3 regions of the Janthinobacterium sp. BJB446 genome follow, and region 2 is predicted to be linked to each of the others. Evidence: predicted binding sites of a transcription regulator. Region 2 holds the regulator's gene; each other region holds the start of a gene.
What was found. The regulator NrdR, encoded in region 2, represses ribonucleotide reductase genes. The targets are predictions, from matches to a motif close to CACNANATNTNGTG.
Positions count from the first base shown of each region.

Region 1 (7,327 bases), 490 kb from region 2:
ACCGTGCCGCCCGTGTACTTGCGCTGCAGCGCGTCCTGCAATTCCAGCGCCTCGAACGGGTCGTCCGTGTGGCCGACGGGCAGCTGCGACGAATTCGTGTAGTACGGGTTGTCGACCGTGCCCGCCTGCAGGATGGCGGGATAGCGCTTGCGGTCTTCGCGGGCGAAGCGGTAGGTCGTGCCTTCGGCCGGCGTCGCTTCCAGGTTGTACATATGGCCCGTCTCTTCCTGGAATTGCACCATGCGGGCGCGCACGTGGTCGAGCAGGCGCACGGCCAGCGCATGGCCCTCGGGACTCGTGATGTCATGGGCGTCGCCGCTGAAATTGCGGATCATTTCGTTGATGCCGTTCACGCCCAGGGTGGAGAAGTGGTTGCGCAGGGTGCCAAGGTAGCGCTTCGTGTACGGGAACAGGCCTTGCTGCATCAGTTCCTCGATGATGCGGCGCTTGATTTCCAGGCTCGTCTTGCCCAGTTCCAGCAGGCGGTCCAGGTCCGCCATCAGGGCTGGCTCGTCGCCGCGCCATCGGTAGCCCAGGCGCGCGCAGTTGATCGTCACCACGCCCAGGGAACCCGTCTGCTCGGCGGAACCGAACAGGCCGTTGCCCCGTTTCAGCAGTTCGCGCAAGTCCAGCTGCAGGCGGCAGCACATGGAGCGGATCATGTTCGGCTTGAGTTCCGAATTGATGAAGTTCTGGAAGTAGGGCAGGCCGTAGCGGGCCGTCATCTCGAACAGGCGTTCGGCGTTTTCGCTATGCCAGTCGAAATCCTCGGTGATGTTATAGGTGGGGATGGGGAAGGTGAAGACTCTGCCCTTGGCATCGCCCGCCATCATGATCTCGATGTAGGCGCGGTTGATCATGTCCATCTCCACCTGCAGCTCGCCATAGCTGAAGTCCATCTCCTGGCCGGCGATGACGGGAATTTGCTCGCGCAGGTCGTCCGGGCAGACCCAGTCGAAGGTGAGGTTGGTAAACGGCGTCTGCGTGCCCCAGCGCGATGGCACGTTGAGGTTGAAGATCAGCTCCTGCATGTACTGGCGCACGTCTTCGTAGCGCAGGCTGTCCTTGCGGATGTAGGGTGCCATGTAGGTGTCGAAGGAGCTGAACGCCTGCGCGCCGGCCCACTCGTTTTGCAGGGTGCCGAGAAAATTGACGATCTGGCCGATGGCGCTCGACATGTGCTTGGGCGGACCGGATTCGATCTTGCCCGGCACGCCATTCAAGCCTTCGTGCAGCAGGGTGCGCAGCGACCAGCCGGCGCAATAGCCGGCCAGCATGTCGAGGTCGTGGATGTGCAGCGCCGCTTCGCGGTGCGCCGCGCCCACTTCCGGCGGATAGACCTGGTCCAGCCAGTAGTTGGCGATCACCTTGCCCGACACGTTGAGTATCAGGCCGCCCAGCGAGTAGCCCTGGTTGGCGTTGGCGTTGACGCGCCAGTCGCGCCGCTCCAGGTATTCATTGATGGACGCGGCGACATCGACCTGGCCGCGTGTGGGGGAAACTGCATTTGTCGTCATGAAACCTCCAATAAACACAACATGCGGTGTTTTTATGGAGATTAATCACTAAATATAGTGGCGTCAAAGGGCGCGTGCAGTTGCGTGACGAATCCTTGATGCAGGTGAAAAAAGCGCCCCCCGTTTACTTTTTCGCGCGGCCCTGGCGCAGGATGACGCAGCTCAGGCCAAAGTACGCGGCGGCGCAGACGGCGATGCTGATGGTGGAGGCGGGCAGCACGTGCGCCCAGATTTCCAGCGGCGAGAAGGTGCTCCAGCTGGCGACGCGGATATCGAAGGTGACGTAGTTCGCCAGCAGCCAGTAGACGGCCAGCAGGCCCGTGCTGATGGCGATCTGGCGCGGCGCCGGCATGGCGCGGCGCGCGAAGACGGCTTGCAGGAACAGCAGCAGCACGCCCGGATACGCGCCCAGTATCTCGGGCGACAGGATGGAGAGCTTTTCTTCGACATAGCCGTCGGCGGGCGCGGCCCACTGCACTTGCAGCACGGTGAGGAACAGGGTGAGCAGGAAGATCAGCAGCGGTTTGCGGGGCATGGCGGGCAATCGAAGAGGGAGAAAAGTGGGGCATTTTACAGCCAGGTCAAGCAAGTTGAACGCGCGCCAGCCATGCATGCATTCCTTCACCTGCGTCAAGGACTGGGCAGCATGGGCGGGGCTATAGTCTGCACCCTGAGCCGATACAGGACTGTGAATATCATGATGCTTGAATCAACCACCGCCACCCGCGTGGCAGGACCGCTGGAACTGGTCTGCCCCGCCGGCAGCCTGCCCGCCTTGAAAGCAGCCGTCGACAATGGCGCCGACACCGTTTACCTGGGCTTTCGCGACGCCACCAATGCGCGCAATTTCGCCGGCCTCAATTTCGACGAGAAGGCCATCGCCGAGGGCGTGCGCTACGCCCACCAATATGGGCGCAAGGTGCTGCTGGCGCTGAATACCTATCCGCAGCCGCACAACTGGGCCGTGTGGCGCAGCGCCATCGACCGCGCCGCGCAGGCCGGCATTGACGCCATGATCGTGGCCGATCCGGGCCTGATGGCCTACGCAAGTGAGCACCACCCGCAGCTGCGCCTGCACCTGTCCGTGCAGGGCTCGGCCACCAACTACGAGGCCATCAATTTTTACCATGAGCACTTCGGCATCGCCCGCGCCGTGCTGCCGCGCGTGCTGTCGATGGCGCAGGTGGAGCAACTGATCGCCAAGACGGAAGTCGAGATCGAGGTCTTCGGCTTCGGCTCCCTGTGCGTGATGGTCGAAGGGCGCTGCGCGCTGTCGTCGTATGCGACGGGTGAGGCGCCGAATACCCATGGCGTGTGCTCGCCGGCGAAATCCGTGCGTTGGCTGGAAACGCCGAACGGCCTCGAATCGCGCCTGAACGGCGTGCTGATCGACCGCTATGCGCCCGGCGAAAACGCCAGCTATCCCACCCTGTGCAAGGGCCGTTTCGAAGTCAATGATGAAGAGTATTACGCCATCGAGGAGCCGGCCAGCCTGAATACCCTGGCGCTGCTGCCGCAACTGATCGCCATGGGCGTGCGGGCCGTGAAGATCGAAGGACGCCAGCGCAGCCCCGCCTACGTGGCGCAGGTGACGCGCGTGTGGCGCGAGGCGATCGACGCCTGCCGCGAAGGCAATGCGCGCTACGCCGTCAAGCCGGGCTGGATGGCGGCCATGGACAAGCTGGCCGAAGGCCAGCAGCACACATTAGGTGCTTACCACAGATCTTGGAAATAGAGGATGAACATGCTGAAGCTTTCACTGGGCCCCTTGCTGTACTACTGGCCGCGTGCCACCGTCTTCGAGTTTTACCAGCAGATCGCCGGCACCGCCGTCGATATCGTGTACCTGGGCGAAACCGTCTGTTCGCGCCGGCATGAGGTGCGCCTGGCCGACTGGCTCGATATCGCCGACATGCTGGCCGCCGCCGGCAAGGAAGTGGTGCTGTCGACGCAGGCGCTGATCGAGGCGGGCGCCGAACTGGCGACCCTGCGCCGCATCACGGGCAATGGCCGCTACGGCGTCGAGGCCAACGACATGGGCGCCGTGCACTGCATGGAAAAGGGCACGTCCTTCGTCGCCGGCCCCCATCTGAACCTGTTCAATGGTCCCAGCCTGCAACTGCTGGCGCGCCTGGGCGCGCGGCGCTGGGTGATGCCGCTGGAAATGGGGCAGACGGCGCTGGCCGAGATGCAGCGCCAGAAACCGGAAGGGCTGGAGACGGAAGTCTTCGCCTATGGCCGCATGCCGCTGGCGTTTTCCGCGCGCTGCTTCACGGCGCGCAACCGCAACCTGCCGAAGGACGATTGCGGCTACAGCTGCCTGGAAGAGCCGGACGGCCTGCTGCTGCGCACGCGCGACGAAGTGCCATTCCTGGTACTGAATGGCACGCAGACGCAGTCGGCGCTGGTCTACAACCTGGTGCGAGAACTCGAGGCCATGCGCGACATGGGCGTGGCGGTGGCGCGCATCAGCCCGCAAGCCATGCATACGGAACAAGTCATCGCCATCTTCGACCGCGCCCGCCGTGGCCAGGTCAGCGGCATCGGCGCGCAGGCCCAGCTGGCGGCCTGTCAGCCGGCCGGCGCCTGCGACGGCTACTGGCATGGCCAGCCCGGCATGGAACAGCACGCCGCACATTGAACGCATCGAAAGGAAGCACCATGCAAGATCAACTGGAAAGATTGCCGATCCCGGCCAAGCCTCCCATGAGCAAGCCCGGCGTGTCGTACCGCTTGCCGGAACCGCTGGCCGAATTGCTGTCCAAGCTGCCCCCGTATCCCGCCTCCTGGCTGTTCGTGCAAGGCTTGAACCGCCTGCTGGCGCCGCAATTGCCCGACGACGTGCGGCGCAGCCTGGAAGGGCGCAGCTTGCGCTTGCGGCTGCTGGACGCGGGCATCGCCTTCGATTTCGAGTGGCAGGGCACGGTGTTTGTGGCCGAGCGCTATGTCGACGTGCCGGACCTGTGCATCGCGGCCAGCGTGCATGATTTGATGCTGCTGGCGCGGCGCCACGAAGATCCGGACACCCTGTTCTTCAGCCGTCGCCTGAGCCTGGAAGGCGACACGGAACTGGGCTTGCTGTTCAAGAATACGCTCGACGCCATCGAGTTGCCGCCGTTCGACTTGCAGGCGCTGGGACCGCGCCGCGTGCTGGCGCATCTGCGCGACCGGGGCGCGCGCGAAGGCTGAGCTGGAAAAGGGAGGGCAGGCGCTCAGTGGCGGCAGTGGCCGCAAGCGCCGCTGCGCGATGCCAGCTGTTCTTCATCCGTCGCTTCGCCCATGAAGCCGGCGTCGTTGACGGCGGCTAGCAGGCGTTCCTGCGTGGCCAGACGTTCGTCGAACTGCACCGTGGCGCCGTGCCGCGCCAGCGAGACGCACACGGTGCTCACGCCCGTAACGGCTTCGAGCGCGCCCGTCAGCCTGTCGGCGCAGCCTTCGTGATCCATCCCGATAATATTCAAGCGCGCTGTCTGCATGTGTTCCTCTTGTTTTTCAAATAAAAAAACAGCGTAGGCGAGGGGCGCGCATGCCGTCCAGAGCAGCACGCAAGATTTATTTCCTATTTGCGGTTTTGTTGATCTGGATTAACTCCAGCCTCTCTGCTGCAGTTTGAAACTGCTGTTGTTTTGTACACAGTTGCCGTATTCCAGTCGACAAGCGTGCTCTGCTGCGCGATACTGTCATTCTGATAAGAACGCTATGAATGCGCTGGAAAGGAGGGGCCATGCGGCGCCGCCCCCTGCTCAAGCTTGCCGCCCTGTGGCCGTTGGGCGCGGCCATCGGCGCGGTGCCGCCGCTGCCGCTCGTGTATCCGCGCCATCAGGCGCTCGATGATCCGCAGCAAGGCTATGTGACGGCCTTGCTGCAACAGGCGCTGGCCCGTTCGGGCCAGGCCTATGCCTTGCGCCGCTCCGCACTGCGCATGGTGCAGACGCGCGCGATGCAGGAAATCGCCATGGCATCGGGCAGCGTCGATGTCGTCTGGGCGATGACGAGCCGCGCGCGCGAAACGCAATTGTTGCCAGTGCGCATCCCCATCGACCGCGGCCTCATCGGCTGGAGAGTGGCATTGATCCAGGCGCGCCAGCCGCAACTGCTGCGCGATGTGCGCAGCATTGCCGCCCTTGCGCGACTGTCTGCCGGGCAGATGCGCGACTGGCCCGACTCCGCCATCCTGCAGGCGAATGGCTTGCGCCTCGATACGTCGAGCACCTATGAAGGCCTGTTCCAGCAACTGGCGGCAGGGCGCATCGATTACTTTCCCCGTTCCGTGATCGAGGCGCAAAGCGAGCTGGCAAGCCACGCGCAATTGCCGCTGGCGCTGGACACTCACCTGGTCATCCGCTACCCGGCCGCGCTGTACTTTTTTGTCGGCAAGCACCGGCCGGAACTGGCGCGCCACATTGAAACGGGACTGGAAACCATGCTTGCCGACGGCAGTTTCGCGCAGCTGTTCCAGCGCCATTTTGGCCGCCTCGCGCAGGGCCTGAATCTGTCCCGGCGCCACGTGCTGGAGCTGGCCAATCCCGACTTGCCGGAAGAGACACCGCTGGCGCGCAAGGCACTTTGGTATCGTCCGAGACATTACTAATAGTTTTGTTGATCGATGTCAAACAAGTGCTTCAATCGTGCGCAGGATGTTTGATGAAAAGCAAAGCAAGTTCAACAGAACACCTGTTGACACTTGTAAAATTTTCACCGAACATAATTCCTCGTAACAACATTTCTCCGGCGCAAGCGTTTATCGCAAGTGCCGTGCAGGATCCGTGCGCCCGTTCAACAGCCAGCTGCCGTCAGCCGCCGAACGCTCTGTTCTCTTGTAACCATCCGTTATCTTTTCGAAGGTTTGTCCATGCTCGATTCGATCACGTCCATATTGCACCAGGTGCCGGAACTGGCCCTGTTCCTGGCGCTGGGGCTAGGCTACGCGGTAGGGCAGATACGCTTCGGCCCGATCCAGCTGGGCGGCGTGTGCGGCACCCTGATCGCCGCGCTGCTGATCGGTCAGTTGGGCATCACCCTGGACGCCAGCGTCAAGAATGTCTTCTTCATGCTGTTCATCTTTGCCCTCGGCTATGCGGGCGGTCCCCAGTTCTTTGCCAACCTGAATGCCAAGGGCTTGCGACTAGGGCTGCTGTGCCTGATCGAAGTGGTGGTGGTGCTGGCGCTGGTGCTGCTGGCCACGCGTTTCCTGGGCCTGGACCAGGGTACGGCGGCCGGCATGATGGCGGGCGCGGCGACGGAATCGGCCGTCGTTGGCACGGCCACGGACGCCATCTCGAAACTGGCGCTGCCGGCGGCCCGCATCGCCGAGCTGCAGGCCAACGTGGTCACCGCGTATTCCATCACCTATATTTTCGGCCTGATCGCCATCGTCATCGCCACCAGCCAGATCTTTCCGCTGTTGTTGCGCGTCAACCTGCGCGAAGAAGCCGATAAATTGTGGGAAAAGATGGGCGGCGCGCAGACCGATGGCGACGGCGTGCAGGCGACGCCGGAAATGGTGGGCCGCGCCTACCGCATCAGCCGTGGCGCGGGACGCCGTATATATGCCTTGCAGCATATTTTTGCGGGCCGCGCCAGCATCACGCGCGTGCGCCGGCACGGCAAGGTATTGCCTTTGGAACCGGAACTGCGCTTGCGCAACAACGACGAAGTGCTGGTGATCGGCCACCGTCCCGCGCTGGTGGCGGCCGAAGCCATCCTGGGCGAGGAATTTGCCGACACGACGGGCTTGAACATGGCTGTCTCCGCCGTCGAAGTGGTACTGCAGCAAGCATCGCTGGTGGGCCAGCCCTTGCGCCAGCTGG
Region 1 is NZ_PDZK01000001.1:568,931-576,257, forward strand. Features, by position in the region: gene CSQ92_RS02570 (ribonucleoside triphosphate reductase) at 1-1,517, opposite strand, end outside; gene CSQ92_RS02575 (hypothetical protein) at 1,642-2,052, opposite strand; gene ubiU (ubiquinone anaerobic biosynthesis protein UbiU) at 2,215-3,252, shown strand; gene ubiV (ubiquinone anaerobic biosynthesis protein UbiV) at 3,262-4,158, shown strand; gene ubiT (ubiquinone anaerobic biosynthesis accessory factor UbiT) at 4,179-4,706, shown strand; gene CSQ92_RS02595 (heavy-metal-associated domain-containing protein) at 4,730-4,993, opposite strand; gene CSQ92_RS02600 (substrate-binding periplasmic protein) at 5,242-6,108, shown strand; gene aspT (aspartate-alanine antiporter) at 6,370-7,327, shown strand, end outside.
Region 1: the regulator NrdR is predicted to act here: its motif matches at 1,564-1,577, upstream of CSQ92_RS02570 (ribonucleoside triphosphate reductase).

Region 2 (7,327 bases):
GCCGATCCCCGTAATCTCCACGCGCAGCTGCGCCTGGGCGCTTGACGCTCCCAGCACCAGGCTGGCGCAGAGCACGACATAGCTCATTTTTTTCATGGTCATCATTTAGGCAAATCCTTCATCTCGAATATGAGTTCAATCTCGCGTTCCACGGTGCCGTCTTTTTTCTTCGGCAGTGGCGACGATTTATTAATGGCGTTTTCCACCGAGCTGTCATACGCCGGCAGGCCGCTACTTTTAATCTTTCGGACCGAAATAATTTCCCCAGTTGGCAGTTGCTCGATCTTGAACACGGCGCGCGGGTTGCCCGGCACGTCCGTGCTACCGCTGTACGCGATATTGCTCTTGATCTTGCTCGTCAGGGCAGCGACATAGCCGCTGTCCTTGCGTGGCGCGGTCGCTTTCGCGGCCGTGCCCGTCGTGCCGGCGCCCGCCGCACCCGTGATGCGGCTCATTTCCGCGGCGCGCGCCTTGTCGGCGGCTTTTTTCTCTTCCGCCGCTTTTTTCGCCTTGGCGGCTTTTTCCGCCGCCGCCTTTTTCTCGGACAGTTCTTTCTCGGCTTTTTCTTCCGCCGCTTTTTCTTTCTCTTTGGCTTCCTTGGCTTTCTCCAGCTTGTCGGCTTTTTCTTTTTCCAGCTTTTCAGCCTTGTCTTTTTCTTTCTGCTTCTGTTTTTCCAGTTCGCGCTTTTCTTCCTCGCGTTCCTTCAATTCCTGCTTGCGGCGTTCTTCCGCTGCCGCTTTGTCTTTTTCTTCCTTCAGCTTGGCCTTCTTGCGCTCGAGGGCGATCTCCGCCTCGCGCAGGTCGACCTTCGGCTCGGGCGCTGCCACGGGCGGCGGTGGCGGCGGGGCCGGCTGTTCCACTTGCGGTTCCGGCGGCGGCGCCGGTGTCGGCTCCGGTTCCGTCGCCACGTCAGGCGGCGGCGCGGCCGTCTGCACTTTCATATCCCACACTTCCGCTTCGACGGCGACAGGTTCCGTATTTTGCCAGTGTACGCCCACCCACAGGAAAAACAGCAGCCCAAGGTGCATCGCCAGCGCCAGGCCCAGCGAGGGCCAGCGGCTGCGTTCGCGCGGCACGCTGTAGGGCTTGCCGAGTACATGGTCGATTTGTTTGTTCTGCAAAGTCTAGTCTATCTAAAAACGGTCAAGTCTGGAAACAGGGTGCTGCGCTTACTTGGTGGCCAGGCCGACGCGGGTAATGCCCATCTTTTTCGCTTCCGAAATGAGCTGGATCACATCGTCGTACTTGCTTTCCTTGTCGCCCGCGATCATCACGGGATAGTCGGGATTACTTTCATGCAAACCGCGCAGCTTGCGCAGCAGGGCGTCGCGGTTCGGCTCCGTTTCCGGCGACAGCTGTTCCTTGCCGATGACGCCGATCGACAGCGAACCATTCGGTTTCAGCACGATCTGAATATAGTCATCGGGCGGTTTGGCCGATTTTTCCGCGTTGGGCAAGTTCACCACGCTGGGATTGTTCGACGACGGCATCACCATGAAAATGATCAGCAGTACCAGCATCACGTCGATATACGGCACGACGTTGATCTCGGACTTGAACTTGCGGCCACGGCCACCGCGCATGCCGCCGCTATTGAATGAGGAACCCATGGACGCTGCTCCCTCTTAGCGCGACTGGCGCTGCAGGATGTTGGAGAATTCCTCGACGAAGCTTTCGAAGCGGATCGCCAGACGGTCGATGTCATGCGAAAAACGGTTGTAGGCGACGACGGCGGGAATGGCCGCGAACAGGCCGATGGCGGTGGCGATCAGCGCTTCGGCGATGCCGGGCGCGACGGCGGCCAGCGTGGCTTGCTGCACGTTGGCCAGGCCGCGGAAGGCGTTCATGATGCCCCAGACGGTACCGAGCAGGCCGATGTACGGCGAGACGGAGCCGACGGAAGCGAGGAAGGCCAGGTGCGATTCGAGCACGTCCATTTCACGCTGGAACGCGGCGCGCATGGCGCGGCGTGCGCCGTCGAGCACGGCGCCCACGTCCAGCGCTTCGCGCGAACCGTAGGAAGCCTTGCCCTTGATGAATTCGCCCATGCCGGCATCGAAGATGCGGGCCAGCGCGCCGCTCTGGTCGCGGTTGCCGCTGGCGTTCTGGTGCAGCGCATGCAGGTTGCCGCCGGCCCAGAAGCTGCGTTCGAATTCGATGGTTTGCTTGCGCGCCTGGCGCACGGCAAACATCTTGCGGAAAATGTAGGTCCAGCTGGTCAGGGAAATCAGCAGCAGCAGGGCCATGATCAGTTGCACGATCAAATGGGCATTGGAGATGAGCGCGAGGAAAGAAAGATCTTGTGTAACGTTCATTGGCTGGCAGTCTGTTGGGTGAATTGTCCGGGAGTGGCGGGTAGGGCTCAGGCGGCGCGCATGCGGGCCGCGACTGCATCAGGCACGGCGCGCGGGCGCAGTGCCGAATCGACGCAGCCGATCTTGACGCGGGCCGTATTGAGCAGGCGGTCGCCGCACCAGGCTTGTTGCAGGAAAACGATGGAGGCGCGCCCCATTTTTTCTATGCTTAAGGTTAATCTTACCGTGTCATCGAGCCTGGCTGGCGCATGATAGTCGGCGTTGACGCTTTTGACAACGAACATTGCATCGTGCTGCTCCAGCAATTCCTGCTGGCCCACGTCGATGGCGCGCAGCCATTCGGTACGCGCGCGTTCGAAGAATTTCAGGTAATTTGCGTAATAGACGATGCCGCCGGCGTCGGTGTCTTCATAGTAGACACGTACGTTCCAGGTAAAGACTGAAGGCATGTTTATTGCGCCAGTAGTGAGATTGAGCAACATTTTACGCGATTTTTCTTCTTGTGACTGTGGGCGCTTGCTGGAAAGCCATGCAAAAGCTGCATATAAGTTGCACCGCAGCATTGTAAATCCGGCGTGTGCAATGGCAAGCTTCGTAACATACGCTTACATGCCATGGCCAGGTTTAAGTTCAGCTTAAAAGCCGCAGTCATGCCCCGGGGCAGCTTGTGGCCGCACCCTGGCTGGGGTGGCGCGCGGCGATTATAGCCGCACGGTTGCATTCCTTGCTCAATTTGGGCACTTAACTTACAATTTGGCTTCCATTACGTCTCACGTGACTGGCGAAAAGTCGGGCGATCTCCATGAATGGCGATCGGCAAACCGGCGAAAGGTGGGCATCCACCGGGAAACGTGAGATTTTTCATCAGCCGTTCGCCTGGGTAGCCACTATGGAAAAGCACGAAGAGGCTGCCTGTCCAATGTTGTTATTCACTTAACGCCGGCTCCCCTCATTCGATCCAACCTGCCAGTACAAGCACCCTCATACTTGGAGTTTTTACATGTTTGCAAAAGATCACAACCTCGCCAACGTCGATCCTGAATTGTTCGCCGTCATTCAAAAAGAGAATACGCGCCAGCACGACCACATCGAACTGATCGCGTCGGAGAACTACACGTCGCCAGCCGTAATGGAAGCGCAAGGCTCGCAGCTGACGAATAAATATGCCGAAGGCTACCCAGGCAAGCGCTACTACGGTGGCTGCGAATACGTCGACGTGGCCGAGCAACTGGCCATCGACCGCGTGAAACAGCTGTTCGGCGCCGAATGCGCGAACGTGCAGCCGAATTCCGGCTCGCAGGCGAACCAGGGCGTGTTCTTCGCCATGCTGAAACCAGGCGACCTGATCATGGGTATGTCGCTGGCCGAAGGCGGCCACCTGACCCACGGCATGCCGCTGAACATGTCCGGCAAATGGTTTGACGTCGTCTCCTACGGCTTGACGGCGGAAGAAGACATCGACTACGAGGCAATGGAGCGCCTGGCCCGCGAACGCAAACCGAAACTGATCATCGCTGGCGCGTCCGCGTTCTCGAAAAAGATCGACTTCGAACGCTTCAGCAAGATCGCCAAGGAAGTTGGCGCGTATTTCATGGTCGACATGGCCCACTACGCCGGCCTGATCGCCGCCGGCCTGTACCCGAACCCGGTGCCGTTCGCCGACTTCGTCACCTCGACCACGCATAAATCTCTGCGCGGCCCGCGCGGCGGCATCATCCTGATGAAGGCCGAACACGAAAAAGCCATCAACTCGGCCATCTTCCCTGGCATCCAGGGCGGCCCGCTGATGCACGTGATCGCCGGCAAGGCCGTCGCCTTCAAGGAAGCGCTGAGCCCTGAATTCGTCGAATACCAGAAGCAAGTGATCAAGAACGCCGACGTGCTGGCGAAAACCCTGATCAAGCGCGGCCTGCGCATCGTGTCCGGCGGCACCGAATCGCACGTCATGCTGGTCGACCTGCGCGCCAAGAACCTGACGGGCAAGGAAGCCGAAGCCATCCTCGGTTCCGCGCACATCACCTGCAACAAGAACGGCATCCCGAACGACCCGCAAAAGCCATTCGTCACCTCGGGCATCCGCCTGGGCAGCCCGGCGATGACGACGCGCGGTTTCAAGGAAGCGCAAGCGGAAGAAGTGGGCAACCTGATCGCCGACGTGCTGGACAATCCGCATGACGCCGCCACCATCGAGCGCGTGAAAGCGGCCGTGAAAGTGCTGGCCGACGCGCACCCGGTATACGCAGCTTAAGAGCCTGTTCCGGTGAAGGAATACATCTACAGCAGACAGCCCCTCGGAAGCGGGTACTGCGTTGCTCGTCGTAGCATGGCTAGCCATGCGTCCTCCTCGCGCCTTGTCCGCGCGACCGATGAGCAATCTGCTGCAGACGCTCCTTACCGGAATAGTCGCTAATTATTTGTCCAGAATGTGTCATACGGAGTAAGATTCTGTATGACACATTCCAGTCGTGCCCAAGGGCGCCCGGAGTGATTCGGGCGCCCTTTGTACAAGGGCGGCGATTTCCCGTAATTATTACTATAAAGTTGTAGCCAGCCCATGAAATGTCCATTTTGCCAGCACGGCGACACCCAGGTTCTCGATACGCGCGTATCGGAGGAAGGGGATGCCATTCGGCGCCGCCGCCGCTGCGGCAAATGCGACAAGCGTTTTACCACGTACGAGCGCATTGAACTTATCATGCCGGCCGTCGTCAAAAAGAATGGCAGCCGGACGGAGTTCGCTGCGGATAAGTTGCGCGGCAGTTTGATGCTGGCCTTGCGCAAGCGTCCCGTCGCGGCCGCCTCCGTGGATACGGCCATCGCGTCCATCCAGGAAAAACTGTTGACCAGCGGCTTGCGCGAAGTCGATTCCGGCTATATCGGCGAACTCGTCATGCAAGAATTGAAGCGCCTGGACAAGATCGCCTACATCCGCTTCGCCTCCGTCTACAAGAACTTCGAAGACCTGGCCGAGTTCCAGGATGCGATTGCCGAAGTGGGACAGGCACGCAAGCCCTGACGTTCACTTCGCCGCCAACGGGGCCGCTCATGCGCCCCGTTTTCACCACGCCAGCGTTCGCCTGGCAAGCGGCCTGATCAATTCAACGCTGTTCTTCTCACCTTATCGCTGTCCTGTTTGCGCTAGCGCAGATCCGGTTTTTTGCGCGCGCCTATCTTGTAGCTGGGCCGCCTGTTCTTGCGACTCTTTCTGCGGAAGGGAGTAGCGCATGCGCAATGGCGGTCGCACTATGTTTCCTGCGGGTGGTAGCAGCCTCGTCGAGGTGCTCGTGTCGCTGCTGCTGTTGGCGCTGGGTCTGCTCGGTGCCAGCATCCTGCAACTGAACGCCCTGCGCGCGCGCCACGAGTCGGCGTTGTTGTCGGCGGGCGTGCAACTGGCCGCCGGCATGGCCGAGCGCATGCGCGCAAACAGCGTGCTCATGAATGGACCCGATGCGGGCAATCCCTACCTGAACGTGGCGTACGCGGCGACGGACGGCGCCGACGCTGGCGGCGGTGCGCCGGACTGCTTCGGTGCCGCCGCCTGCGGTGCGGCTGAACTGGCGCAATTCGATATCGCCGAATGGAAGCAACGGCTGCATGCGGCCTTGCCCGGCGCGCGTCTGCATATTTGCCGGGACCTCGCCGCGTGGGACGCCGCTGCCCAGGGTTTGCACTGGGCTTGCAGCGGCGGCAAGGGGGCGCCCATCGTCATCAAGCTGGGCTGGCGCGCCCGCCTGCCCGATGGCTCGTCCGCCGAGAATGCGGCAGGCGAGTCGCTGCCCAGGCTGGCATTCCAGCTGGGCGGAGGCGGCGCATGAACCGCCGGCATCGTGGCATGAGCCTGGTGGAATTGCTGGTGGCCCTGTCGCTGGGCGCGCTGTTGATGTTGGCGGCCAGTAGCGTGTTGCTGGCGGCCAGCGGCAGCTATGGCGACCAGTCCGCCAGCGCGCGGCTGGATGACAATGGCCGCTATGCGCTCGATACCATCGCCCGCGCCGTGCGCCAGACGGCGTACGTGAACTGGGATAGCAGCGCCGCGCCCGTCGCCCATGCCGATGACGACAGCGCCAATGTGGCCGGGCTCGACGCGCGCAGCCTGGGCAAGAACAGCGAAGGCATCAGCGGCGCGCTGCCCGGCGCCCTGCATGGCAGCGATGTGCTGGCCTTGCGCTATTACGGCGCCGGCAAGGAAGAGGGCGGCGACGGTTCCGTGCTCAATTGCGCGGGTTTTGGCGTGGGCGCCGCGCAAACGGAGGCGCTGCGGGGTTGGAGCATTTTCTATGTGGCGCAGGGCGCCGATGGCGAGGGCGAGCTGCGCTGCAAATACCGTGGCGCGAACGGCTGGGGCGCAGACGCCATCATCCGCGGCGTCGACGCTTTCCAAGTGCTGTATGGCCTCGACACGGATACGCCGGCCGACGGCGTGGCGAACCGCTATGTCAACGCCAGCGCGCTCGACGCCTACGATGCGGCGCTGGTGCTGGTTGGCGCGGACGCGGCCGCGCGCCAGCGCGATTTTCACCGGCGCACGCACTGGAAGCGCGTGGCCAGCGTGCGCGTGGCCTTGCTGTTGCATGGCGAGGCGGGCCAGGCGGACAAGATGGCGGAACTGGGACCGGCGCAGTTCGATCTGTTCGGCAAGGCGTATGCCGAGGCGCACGGCGCCGGGGACACGGGCGTGCGCATCGCGCGCGCGTCCTTGCCCGCCGCAACGCGCTCCCGGCTGCGGCAACTGGCGCAGACGAGCATCATGCTGCGCAACGGGCCGGCCTAGGCGGGCGGCGCGATGGCTGGCGCGGGCGTCCGCTGTTGCGTACCTTGTCGCGCACTTCGTGGGCGCCGTGGCGGCGCCACCCTCGTGTATGTGCTGTGTCTGCTGGTGATCATCTTGTTGCTGGGCATATCGGCGGCGCAGATGGCCTTGCAGGGCGAAAAGGCGGCACGGGGCGAGCGCGACAGGCAGATCGCGTTTCAGGCGGCGGAGGAGGCATTGGTGGATGCGCAGAACGATATCG
Region 2 is NZ_PDZK01000001.1:77,887-85,213, forward strand. Features, by position in the region: gene tolB (Tol-Pal system beta propeller repeat protein TolB) at 1-96, opposite strand, end outside; gene tolA (cell envelope integrity protein TolA) at 102-1,121, opposite strand; gene CSQ92_RS00390 (ExbD/TolR family protein) at 1,170-1,610, opposite strand; gene tolQ (protein TolQ) at 1,626-2,315, opposite strand; gene ybgC (tol-pal system-associated acyl-CoA thioesterase) at 2,363-2,764, opposite strand; ZMP/ZTP riboswitch at 3,080-3,204, shown strand; gene glyA (serine hydroxymethyltransferase) at 3,316-4,563, shown strand; gene nrdR (transcriptional regulator NrdR) at 4,870-5,331, shown strand; gene pilV (type IV pilus modification protein PilV) at 5,561-6,130, shown strand; gene CSQ92_RS00420 (PilW family protein) at 6,127-7,086, shown strand; gene CSQ92_RS00425 (pilus assembly PilX family protein) at 7,171-7,327, shown strand, end outside.

Region 3 (7,327 bases), on a different contig from region 2:
GGGTCGGTCAGGGTGTTGATGAACGGAATCAGGAATTCATCCTTGTCGCGGATCGACTTGACTTCGTTGTAGGCGTTGAAGATCTCGCCTTCGTCCAGACCCAGCGATTCGACGATGTACTGGTAGGCGTGCGTATGGATCGCTTCCTCGAACGCCTGGCGCAGCAGGTACTGGCGGCATTCCGGCGCCGTGATGTGGCGGTAGGTGCCCAGCACGATGTTGTTGGCGGCCAGCGAGTCGGCCGTCACGAAGAAGCCCAGGTTGCGCTTGACCAGGCGGCGCTCGTCGTCCGTCAGGCCATTCGGGTTCTTCCACAGCTCGATATCGCGCTGCATGTTGACTTCCTGCGGCATCCAGTGGTTGGCGCAGCCGGCCAGGTATTTGTCCCACGCCCATTTGTACTTGAACGGCACCAGCTGGTTGACGTCCGTCTTGCCGTTGATGATGCGCTTGTCGTCGGCATTCACGCGGCGCGCCACTTGCTCGGCGTTCGCTTCGGACGGCTCGGCACCTGCCGGCAGGTTCAATTCGGTATTTCCCAGTGGCGCTTGCTGCGCCGGACGCGGCACAGCTGCCGACGTGGTTTCATCATCCCAAGACAACGACATATTCTTCTTCCTTTCCATGCCGGCGAGCCGGCGATCCGCAACAGGCCCGTTGTATCGGACAATGCGGACATTGACAACATTGAATCAGCCCGGCCGTGCCGGGCTGACAACTAAAATCTTACTGGCAGGCTTCGCATTCCTCAAAGCCATCGTCACCCGGACGCAGGTAGCAGGCTTCGCCATCGGCGTCGTCCGCTGCCGCTGCCACTACCGGCGCCACGGCCACTGCGGCTGCCGCCACGACGGCTGCCTGGGCGCTGGTTTGTGCACTTTGGGCGCTGGCCGACATGCCACCGTCGACTGCCACGGCGTTCAGGGCGCCCGTCTTGGAGGTCGATTTCTCCATGTGGGTAGCGGCGATGGTACGCAGGTAATAAGTGGTTTTCAGGCCACGCAGCCATGCCAGCTTGTAGGTTTCGTCCAGTTTCTTGCCCGATGCGCCAGCCATGTAGATGTTCAGCGACTGGGCCTGGTCGATCCACTTCTGGCGACGCGAAGCCGCTTCCACCAGCCAGCTTGGCGATACTTCGAAGGCCGTGGCATAGATATCGCGCAGGTCTTGCGGGATGCGGTCGATCTTCACCAGCGAGCCGTCGAAGTACTTCAGGTCCGAGATCATGACTTCATCCCACAGGTCGCGCGCCTTCAGGTCGCGCACCAGGTAGCCGTTGATTTCGGTGAATTCGCCCGACAGGTTCGATTTCACGTACAGGTTCTGGAACGTCGGCTCGATACAGGCCGAGACGCCGATGATGTTCGAAATCGTCGCCGTCGGGGCGATCGCCACGCAATTCGAGTTGCGCATGCCGAACTTGGCGATGCGTTCGCGCACCGGGGTCCAGTCCATGGCCGACGAGGAATCGACTTCCAGGTAACCGCCGCGCTCTTCGGCCAGCAGTTTGACCGAGTCTTGCGGCAGGATGCCACGGTCCCACAGCGAACCTGCATACGATTCATAGCGGCCGCGCTCTTCGGCCAGTTCCGTCGACGCCAGGTAGGCGTAGTAGCAAACGGCTTCCATCGAGGTGTCGGCAAACGACACGGCGGCGTCCGAGGCGAACGGGATGCGCATCATGTGCAGGCAGTCCTGGAAGCCCATCACGCCCATGCCGACCGGACGGTGGCGCATGTTCGAATTGCGCGCCTTGTCGACGGCGTAGTAATTGATGTCGATGACGTTGTCGAGCATGCGCATGGCGGTACGGATGGTCTTGGCCAGCTTGACGTGATCGAGCTTGCCTTCCTTCATGTGCGCCGGCATGTTCACGGAACCGAGGTTGCAGACGGCGATTTCATCGCTGCTGGTGTTCAGGGTGATTTCCGTGCACAGGTTCGAGCTGTGGACGACGCCGACGTGCGACTGCGGGCTGCGGATGTTGCAAGGGTCCTTGAACGTGATCCATGGGTGGCCCGTTTCAAACAGCATCGACAGCATCTTGCGCCACAGGTCCAGCGCCTGGATTTTCTTGAAGACGCGGATTTCGCCGGCGGCGGCCTTGGCTTCATAGCCCACGTAAGCCTGTTCAAAAGCCTTGCCGACCTTGTCGTGCAAGTCTGGCGTGTCCGACGGCGAGAATAGGGTCCATTCGCCTTTTTCCATGACGCGCTTCATGAACATGTCGGGAATCCAGTTCGCCGTGTTCATGTCGTGCGTGCGGCGGCGGTCGTCGCCCGTGTTCTTGCGCAGGTCGAGGAATTCCTCGATATCCATGTGCCAGGTTTCCAGGTAGGCGCAGACGGCGCCCTTGCGCTTGCCGCCCTGGTTGACTGCCACGGCCGTGTCATTCACCACTTTCAGGAACGGCACCACGCCTTGCGACTTGCCGTTGGTGCCCTTGATGTGGGCGCCCAGGGCGCGCACTGGCGTCCAGTCGTTACCCAGACCGCCTGCGAACTTGGCCAGCAGCGCGTTGTCCTTGATGGCGTCGTAGATGCCTTCCAGGTCATCCGAGACGGTGCTCAGGTAGCACGACGACAGCTGCGAGCGCAGGGTGCCCGAGTTGAACAGGGTCGGCGTCGAGCTCATGAAGTCGAACGAGGACAGCAGGCTGTAGAACTCGATGGCGCGCGCTTCGCGGTCCGCCTCGTTCAGCGCCAGGCCCATGGCCACGCGCATGTAGAACGCCTGCGGCATTTCGATGCGCACGTCCTGGATGTGCAGGAAGTAGCGGTCATACAGGGTTTGCAGGCCGATGTAGCCGAATTGCAAGTCGCGGTCGGCCACGATGGCTTTCGCCAGGCGTTCCAGGTCGAAGCTGGCGAGTACCGGGTTCAGCAGCTCGGCGGCGATGCCCTTGGCGATGTATTGCGGGAAATACGTCAGGTATTCGGCGGCAGCGGCCGCTTGCGGCACTTCCTTGCCGAACACTTCCTTGCGCACCGTGTGCAGCAGGATGCGGGCCGTGACCTGGCTGTAGGCCGGGTCTTTTTCCATCAGCGCGCGCGCCGCCAGAATGGCCGACTTGTGCAGCTCTTCGACGGGCACGCCGTCGTACAGGTTTTTCACTGTTTCAGCCAGGATGGCGTCGGCATCGACGTGCTTTTCCAGGCCGGCGCAGGCGGCGTTGATCAGGTCGCGCACTTCCTGCATGTCCAGCAGGCGGCGCACGCCGTTGTCGGTGACGTTCAGCTGGGGTGCGGAAACTTGCGCGGAGGCGCCTTGCGCTTCCTTCTGCAGGCGGCGCTCTTCCATGTGCTTGGCGCGGTACAGCACGTAGGCACGCGCCACGTCGTGCTCGCCCGAACGCATCAGCGACAGTTCCACCTGGTCTTGCACGTCTTCGATATGGAAGGTGCCGCCACCCGGATGGCGGCGCACCAGCGCGGCGACGACGCCGTCGGTCAATTGTTCCACCAGTTCGCGGATGCGTGCCGAGGCTGCGCCCTGGCCGCCGTTAACGGCCAAAAACGCCTTGGTCATGGCGATGGCGATCTTCGAAGGCTCAAATGCCACCACCGCGCCGTTGCGGCGGATGATGCGATAGTCGCCCAATGCCGCGCCCGTGCTCGCCACACTGTTGGCCGCGCCTGGCGCTGGCGATACTGGCGTTGGATGGATGGAAATATCTTGTGGTGATTGCATTGAAGCTCCCGTTGTCAGCTAAAGTCAGCCTGCAGTTTTGCTGCCGCGTGTGTTGTTGAATAGAACGCCCGATGGTCAGGGTTTCTTCAGGTATTTGTTGCTAAATAGTAAATTCATAGTGCATAAAACAGCTCAGTATCCATCTCGCCACACCGCACTGCCCGGCTGGCGCGAAACACGATCAAGGGTGATAAACCGCCAGTTCCAGTGCTTTATCAGCAATCCGGATAGCTTTGACAATAATTCTGAAAACGTCTGTGATGGCACTAGATATAGTCTTTACATCCAACTTCTACACTAATTGTAGTACCCATCGAAGGGTGATGCAATAGTTTTCCGGCATCCGCCAGCGTAATTTTTTGTCTTTTCTTATACGATTTCGGTTGACTTTTCAGGGCATGGATGGAAAGCCCAATCCCCGCGAAGTAAGCGCTAACGCAGGCTGCCCGCGCAAGGTTTCCAGCCAGCATACTTGGTAAAAATGCCAGTCAAAAAACGGTCCCGGATCCGTCTTCCTTCCCGGCGCGATATGCTCGTGGCCGCGCACCTGGGACAGCCCGTAGCGCGCCGCCAGCGCCACCGTCAGCGCCGCCAGGACATGGTATTGCCGCCGCTGGAAGGGCACATCGTCCGCGCCTTCCATTTCGATACCGATGGAATAGCCATTGCACTGCGGACGTCCCTCGAAGGTGGACGCGCCGGCATGCCAGGCACGTTTATCAGCAGAAACATATTGCAGCAACGCACCATCGCGCCGCACAAAAAAGTGCGCTGAGACTTGCAAGCCACGCAGGTCGGCGAAAGAAGGATCGGCATTATAATCTACCCGGCCCGTAAACAAGTCCGACACATGCGGTCCGCCAAAGTGGCCGCCCGGCAAGCTGATGTTATGGATCACCAGCAAATCGACTTGCGCGCCGTCCGGTCGCGCATCGTAGTATTGGGAGTCATAGCGCAGCGCGCCATCGCACCAGCCGTCTTCATCTATCGTCCATGCGCTCATCAAATAGGGCTTCCTGTATCGTCAATTTCTGCATGCGGTAACGCAACTGGCGCACGCTCAGGCCCAGTTGGCGTGCCGCCCGCGCGCGGTGGTAGCGCGCCTGCACCAGCGCCAGCATGATCATGTCGCGCTCGGCCTGGCGCAAATACATGTCCAGCGGCAAGACGGGGGGCACGCCATACGCCGCCATGCCGGGCAGGCACAGTTGCCGCTCCGGCAAGGCCGGCGGCGCCCGCGACGGCATGCTGCCCGCCGCCGACGGCAAGGCCAGCCCCTCGAGCGCGATCACGCCGCCGTCGGCAAAGGCCAGCGCCCGCTCCAGCACGTTTTCCAGTTCGCGCACATTGCCGGGAAACGCATACGCGGCCAGGGCCGCCAGCACGGGCGGCGCCAGGCTCACGGCCCGGCGCGGCGACAGGCGCGCGAGGATCACCTCACATAATACCTGCAGATCGCCGCGCCGTTCGCGCAGCGGCGGCAGTGCCAGCTCGATTACATTCAGGCGGTAGAACAGGTCCTGGCGAAACGTCCCGGCCGCCACGCCGCGCCCCAGGCCATGCTGGCTGGCGCACAGAATGCGCACGTCGACTGCCTCGTCAGTACTGCCGCCCAGCTTGCGCACGCGGCGCTCCTGCAGCACGCGCAACAGTTTCACCTGCATGGCCAGCGGCAGGTCGTCGACTTCGTCGAGCAGCAGGCTGCCACCGTGGGCTGCCTGGAACAAGCCCTGGCGTTCGTGCAGCGCGCCCGTATAGGCGCCCGGGCGGCAGCCGAAGAATTCCGCTTCCATCAGCGCTTCGGGAATGGCGCCACAGTTGACGGCGATAAACGGGAAGCTGGCGCGCGCCCCCTGCGCATGGATGGCGCGCGCCGCCAGTTCCTTGCCCGTGCCCGATTCGCCGCGGATGGCCACCGGCGCGCCACAGCGGGCGATGCGGCCGATCTGCGCGCGCAGTGCCTGCATGGGCAGCGAGTTGCCGCTCAGTTGCGGCGCCGGCGGCATGCCGGCGGCGGTGACGGTGACGGTCTGCGGGCTGGGACGGGACATGGGAGCGCGCCTTTCTGCAATGGCGGCGACGAACCGCCTGCTGCAGATGCTACGCCGGACGGATGCCGGAGGCCGTTACGATACGGATGAGCAACGCGCGCCGGCACGCCCTTACAAGGTGGCGTGCGCGTGGCTGCAGTAATCGTGGCCCTTGGCCTGCACGTTTTCGGAGGCCGGGTAGTACACGCCGCAATGGGCGCAGCACAGCATCAGTTCGGCATCAGGCAATTCCTGCGGCCGGCCCGGCGGCGCAAACGGATTCGGCTGCTGTTGCTGCTGCGCGCGGGCCCGTTGCTGCATGCTCCGGATCTTGCTGCGGATAGCGAACAGCACCAGGAATACCAGCGCCAGCCAGAATAAAACACGTGTCATGCGAATCCTCGGTGTAAAACCACTTCCAGTACAAAACGGCTGCCGACATAGGCCAGCAGCAAGGTGGCGAAACCGGCCAGGGTAAAACTCAGGGCCGTCTTGCCGCGCCAGCCGCGAAAGCGGCGGCCTGCCAGCAGCGCGGCAAACAACAGCCACGACAGCATGGTAAACACGGATTTGTGATCCCAGTTCAGGGCCTTGCCAAATAGTTGCTCAGAAAACACGATGCCCGACAGCACGGTCAGGCTCAGCAGGATGAAACCCAGGCCGATCATGCGGAACAGCAGTTTTTCCATCGTCAGCAGGGCTGGCAACTGGTCCAGCGCCGTGCCGATGAAGCCGCGGCTTTCGCTGCGCGTATGCAAACGCGATTCCTGCAGCGCCATCAGCACGGCGTGGAAGGCGGCAATCGTCAAGGTGCTGTAGGCAAGCACGGCCACGGCAATGTGCCAGCCGAAGACGGCCGACTTGCCTTCCATGTTGACCTGGCTGCCAGGAAAGGCCCAGGCCAGGCCGATGGCGAGGACGGCGCTGGGCATGACCATGCGGCGCAGTCCATCCAGGCTGAAATTGCGGTTCTCTATCCAGTAGGCGCCCACCGAGACCCACAGCGCGGCCGACAGCATGGCGGAAAAACCGAAGCGCAAGGTGCCCGGCGCCATCAGGTCGAACCACAAGGTGGCGGCGTGCGCCAGCCAGGCAACGCCGGTCAGGCCGGCAATGAGCCGGGCACGGGACGAGGGAAGCACCGCGCACGCCGCGTACAACAGCGCGGCGATGAAAAAGAAATAGATCTGCATAGTTTAAGTTTACACCATAGCCGACAAGCGCGATTCAGGCGACAGCCCGGTGACAGGCACGACGCCGCCATCCAATGCCGCAAGCCTGCCATGATATCGCGCCTGAGGCATGACGGGGTGGCGCACCCTCAAGATTTCGGCAATCTTTCACGCTACCTGTATATATTAGTATGCCGCAAAAAAATGATGGCCCGCTTAAGCGGGCCATCGGGCATTGCCAATATCCGGTTTACTTCACGTTCAGGCTCTTTTTCGCCTGCTCCAGCAAGTCGGTCTTGACCCAGTCCTTGGCCACGGGCGGTTTCGTCATGCGGCCCACGCCCGTTTTCACCATCACGTCCGTGGTGGTCTGAATATGCTCGGGCGAGATGTCATACGAATACGGCGAATTGCTGATCGCGTCGTCGAAGTCAT
Region 3 is NZ_PDZK01000002.1:287,876-295,202, forward strand. Features, by position in the region: gene CSQ92_RS17040 (ribonucleotide-diphosphate reductase subunit beta) at 1-608, opposite strand, end outside; gene CSQ92_RS17045 (ribonucleoside-diphosphate reductase subunit alpha) at 727-3,690, opposite strand; gene ampD (1,6-anhydro-N-acetylmuramyl-L-alanine amidase AmpD) at 4,082-4,693, opposite strand; gene CSQ92_RS17055 (sigma 54-interacting transcriptional regulator) at 4,671-5,741, opposite strand; gene CSQ92_RS17060 (PP0621 family protein) at 5,853-6,113, opposite strand; gene CSQ92_RS17065 (cytochrome C assembly family protein) at 6,110-6,913, opposite strand; gene CSQ92_RS17070 (ABC transporter substrate-binding protein) at 7,143-7,327, opposite strand, start outside.
Region 3: the regulator NrdR is predicted to act here: its motif matches at 3,955-3,968, upstream of CSQ92_RS17045 (ribonucleoside-diphosphate reductase subunit alpha).